One region of the Pseudorhodoferax sp. genome, then DNA from elsewhere that is predicted to be linked to it. Evidence: predicted binding sites of a transcription regulator. Region 1 holds the regulator's gene; the other holds the start of a gene.
The links. The regulator HrcA, encoded in region 1, represses chaperone genes, less so after heat shock. The targets are predictions, from matches to a motif close to TTAGCACTCNNNNNNNNNGAGTGCTAA.
Positions count from the first base shown of each region.

Region 2: groES (co-chaperone GroES) is a predicted target of HrcA. The motif match lies at 1,059-1,085, and genes of this name have one in related genera.

Region 1 covers NZ_JASGJZ010000001.1:1,006,428-1,008,624, forward strand. The annotation lists gene galE (UDP-glucose 4-epimerase GalE) at 1-141, opposite strand, end outside; tRNA gene QM782_RS04805 (tRNA-Ile) at 277-354, opposite strand; gene hrcA (heat-inducible transcriptional repressor HrcA) at 393-1,394, opposite strand; gene QM782_RS04815 (NAD kinase) at 1,425-2,197, shown strand, end outside.
Region 2 covers NZ_JASGJZ010000001.1:789,247-791,443, forward strand. The annotation lists gene QM782_RS03820 (multidrug effflux MFS transporter) at 1-23, shown strand, start outside; gene QM782_RS03825 (class I SAM-dependent methyltransferase) at 43-855, opposite strand; gene groES (co-chaperone GroES) at 1,175-1,465, shown strand; gene groL (chaperonin GroEL) at 1,510-2,197, shown strand, end outside.

The DNA.
Region 1 (2,197 bases):
GGTGATGCGCTCGATGCGCGCCAGGGACTCGGGGTTGCTGTTGCTGAAGTTGTCGAATACCGTGACGGCCTGGCCCGCCTGGAGCAGTTCGACACAGACATGGGAGCCGATGTAGCCGGCGCCTCCGGTGACAAGAATCATATGGGTGGAGCCCGAAACAGGACCGGCGCGTGCCGGCAATGGAGATCTGGCCGCTTGCGCGACAGGTTCGCAAAAAGAATAGCACGTGCCGTGCCACCAATCGTGTCGACCACGACACACAACCGGCATGGAATTTGGTAGGACCCCCGAGAGTCGAACTCGGCACCAACGGATTATGAGTCCGCTGCTCTAACCAGCATGAGCTAGGGTCCCAGGCGGCCAGCGCGGGCGCCCGGGATTGTAGGAGAGGCTCAGCGCGGCCGGCTCAGCGCATTGCTGACCAGCTTGGACGTGATGTCCACGATCTGGATCATGCGGTCGTAGGGCATGCGCGTGGGCCCGATCACGCCCAGCGTGCCGACCACCTGGCCGTCGACCTCGTACGGCGCGCTGACCACCGACAGCTCTTCGATCGGCACGACGCTGCTCTCGCCGCCGATGAAGATGCGCACGCCCTCGGCACGGCTGGAGACATCCAGCAGCCGCAGCAGCTGGGTCTTCTGCTCGAAGAGGTCGAACGCGCGGCGCAGGTTGCGCATGTCGCTGGAGAAATCGCTGACGGCCAGCAGGTTGCGCTCGCCCGAGATCACGACCTCGCCCGCCGGCTGGCCCGCCTGGGCATCGATGCTGACGGCCGCCTGCATCAGCGTGGCGATCTCGGCCCGCAGGCGCTCGACCTCGCCGGCCAGCCGGTCGCGCACCTGCTCGAACGCCAAGCCGGCGTAGTGGGCGTTCAGGTAGTTGGCCGCCTCGACCAGCTGCGACTGGGTGTAGTCCACCTCGGTGAACAGCACGCGGTTCTGCACGTCGCCATCGGGCGAGACGATGATGACCAGCACGCGCCGCTCCGACAGCCGCAGGAACTCGATGTGGTGCAGCACCGAGGCGCGCCGCGGCGCCAGCACCACGCCGACGAACTGCGACAGGTTGGACAGCAGCTGCGCCGCATTGGCGATGACCTTCTGCGGCTGCTCGGCGACCAGTTCGGGGGGCTGCAGCCCGTCGCGCTGGACGGTCAGCATGGTGTCCACGAACAACCGGTAGCCGCGCGCCGTGGGCACCCGCCCGGCCGAGGTGTGCGGGCTGGCGATCAGGCCCATGTCCTCCAGATCGGACATCACGTTGCGGATGGTGGCCGGCGACAGGTCCAGCCCGGAGGCCTTGGACAGGGTGCGCGAACCGACGGGCTGGCCGTCGGCGATGTAGCGCTCGACCAGCGCTTTCATCAGCAACTTGGCGCGATCATCCAGCATCGGCCCATTCTAGTGAGGTAAATTTGTCGGATGAACCCCACATTCCGCCGCGTCGCGCTGTTCGGCAAGTACCAGCCTTCGGCCTTCGGCGGATCGACGCCGACGCCGCCCGGCGCGTTGCGCGAGATCGCGCAGTTCCTGATCCGCCAGGGCTGCGAGGTGGTGCTGGACCGCCAGGTCCAGGCCAGCACCGGGCTGACCGAGTTCGAGGCGCTGGACGTCCAGGCGATCGGCGAGCAATGCGACCTGGCGCTGGTCGTCGGCGGCGACGGCACGATGCTGGGCATCGGCCGGCAGCTCGCCCCCTACGGCGTGCCGCTGATCGGCATCAACCAGGGCCGGCTGGGCTTCATCACCGACATCCCGATCGACGGCTACCAGGCCGCGCTGGCGCCGATGCTGGCCGGCGCCTACGAGGAGGACCACCGCAGCCTGATGCACGCGCGCGTACTGCGCGACGGCGCATGCGTGTTCGACGCGCGGGCCATGAACGACGTGGTCGTCAACCGCGGCGCGACCTCGGGCATGGTGGAACTGCGCATCGAGATCGACGGGCACTTCGTCTCCAACCAGCGCTGCGACGGCCTGATCATCGCCACGCCGACCGGCTCCACGGCCTACGCGCTGTCGGCCGGCGGGCCGCTGATGCATCCGTCGATCCCCGGCTGGGTGCTGGTGCCGATCGCGCCGCACACGCTGTCCAACCGGCCGCTGGTGCTGGCCGATCCGGCCGAGGTGGCGATCGAGCTGGTGTCCGAGCGCGACGCCAGCGCGAACTTCGACATGCAATCGCTGGCCGCGCT
Region 2 (2,197 bases), 220 kb from region 1:
GCCACGCGCACACGCACGCATGACGGATGGGCGGCGGCGGGCTCAGCCGCCTGCCGCGTGCTGCGCGTGCAGCTCGTACAGCGCGTAGAACGGCACGCCCATGAACAGACGGAACGAGTGCCCCATGACCGCGTACAGCGGGTCGTAGCCCTCCATCACCATGTGCACCGCCTCCAGCTGCAGCCGCCCGTGCGGCGCGGTCAGCTCGGCGATGCGCAGCGGCCCCCAGCTGAATTCGGCCGCGGTGTGCCGCACCGAGGCATGCAGCCGCGCGTTGCCCGACGCCAGCCCGGACAGCGCGTCGAACACGAACACCGAGCCGGCCGGGGCCCGCGCGCCGAACTCCGCCAGAATGCCCCGCACGGTGGCCGGCGGCAGGTACATCAGCACGCCCTCGCACATCAGGAACACCGGCGCGCCCTGCCGGTCCGGCGCCAGCCCCAGGCGGTCCCACCAGCCCGGCTGGCCGATGTCCAGCACGGCCAGCCGGTGCCGCCGGCCGTCCGGACCGCCCCCCGGCAGCTGCCGGCGGATCGCCACCACTTCCTCCAGGTCCCCTTCCACCATGCGGCAGCGGCCGTTGTCCAGCCACTGGAAATAGTGGCTCAGGCCGCAGCCCAGGTTGACCACCTGCCCGGCCGGATGGCGCGCCAGGTAGTCCAGCGCGCGCTCGCGGAACACGCGCGTGCGCGCCAGCACGCCGTAGACGCTGGGCCGGTCGTCGAGCCAGTCCTGCCCGTCGTCGCCGATGGCATCCAGCCACGCGCGGGCATGGACGTCGCCGATCGCCACCTGCGGGAACAGCGCGTCGCCATGGGCGCGGGCCGCCAGCGGGATGCGCAGGGTCGAAGGCACGGCCGATAACGCCACGCTGCCAGAGGCGGGCGCCTTCCGACCGCGCCCCGTCCTCGGTGAAGTCGATTCGTGCATCCTTGCGACCTTAGCAAATCCCCGGCGCTGCGGTAATGCGCTTGCGCAAGATAGGGACGAATCGCCGTCTGCACCCGGCCACTTTTTTCGCCGGACCACTCTTGAAGCGTCACATTTCGCCGCTATGATTAGCACTCGCTGGGGTCGAGTGCTAACAGGCACCGCGATCCCGCGTCTTCGGGGCGGCAGCCCGCGGCTGCCCCCAGCAACCCAAGTGCAACGCAACCTTCTTCAGGAGATGCAATTGAAACTTCGTCCTTTGGCCGATCGCGTGATCGTCAAGCGTGTTGAAAGCGAAACCAAGACCGCCTCGGGCATCGTGATCCCCGACAACGCCGCCGAGAAGCCCGACCAGGGTGAAGTGCTGGCCGTCGGCCCGGGCAAGCGGGACGACGATGGCAAGCGCGTCGAACTGTCCGTCAAGGTCGGCGACCGCGTGCTGTTCGGCAAGTACTCGGGCCAGACCGTCAAGGTCGACGGCGACGAACTGCTGGTGATGAAGGAAGACGACCTGTTCGCGGTCGTCGAGAAGTAAGCCCTTCGCCCACCCCCTGTTGAAACGAATCCGGAGAAACATCCATGGCAGCTAAAGACGTCATTTTCGGCGGCGACGCCCGCGCCCGCATGGTCGAAGGCGTGAACATCCTGGCCAACGCGGTCAAGGTGACCCTGGGCCCCAAGGGCCGCAACGTGGTGCTCGAGCGCTCCTTCGGCGCCCCCACCGTGACCAAGGACGGCGTGTCCGTGGCCAAGGAAATCGAGCTGAAGGACAAGCTCCAGAACATGGGCGCCCAGATGGTCAAGGAAGTCGCTTCCAAGACCTCGGACAACGCCGGTGACGGCACCACCACCGCCACCGTGCTGGCCCAGGCCATCGTGCGCGAAGGCATGAAGTACGTGGCCGCCGGCATGAACCCGATGGACCTCAAGCGCGGCATCGACAAGGCCGTCGCCGCCCTGGTCGAGCAGCTGAAGAAGGCCTCCAAGGCCACCACGACCTCCAAGGAGATCGCCCAGGTCGGCGCCATCTCCGCCAACAGCGACGAGTCCATCGGCAAGATCATCGCCGACGCCATGGACAAGGTCGGCAAGGAAGGCGTGATCACCGTCGAGGACGGCAAGAGCCTGGACAACGAGCTGGAAGTCGTCGAGGGCATGCAGTTCGACCGCGGCTACCTGTCGCCCTACTTCATCAACAACCCGGAAAAGCAGGCCGCCCTGCTGGACAACCCCTACGTGCTGCTGTTCGACAAGAAGATCAGCAACA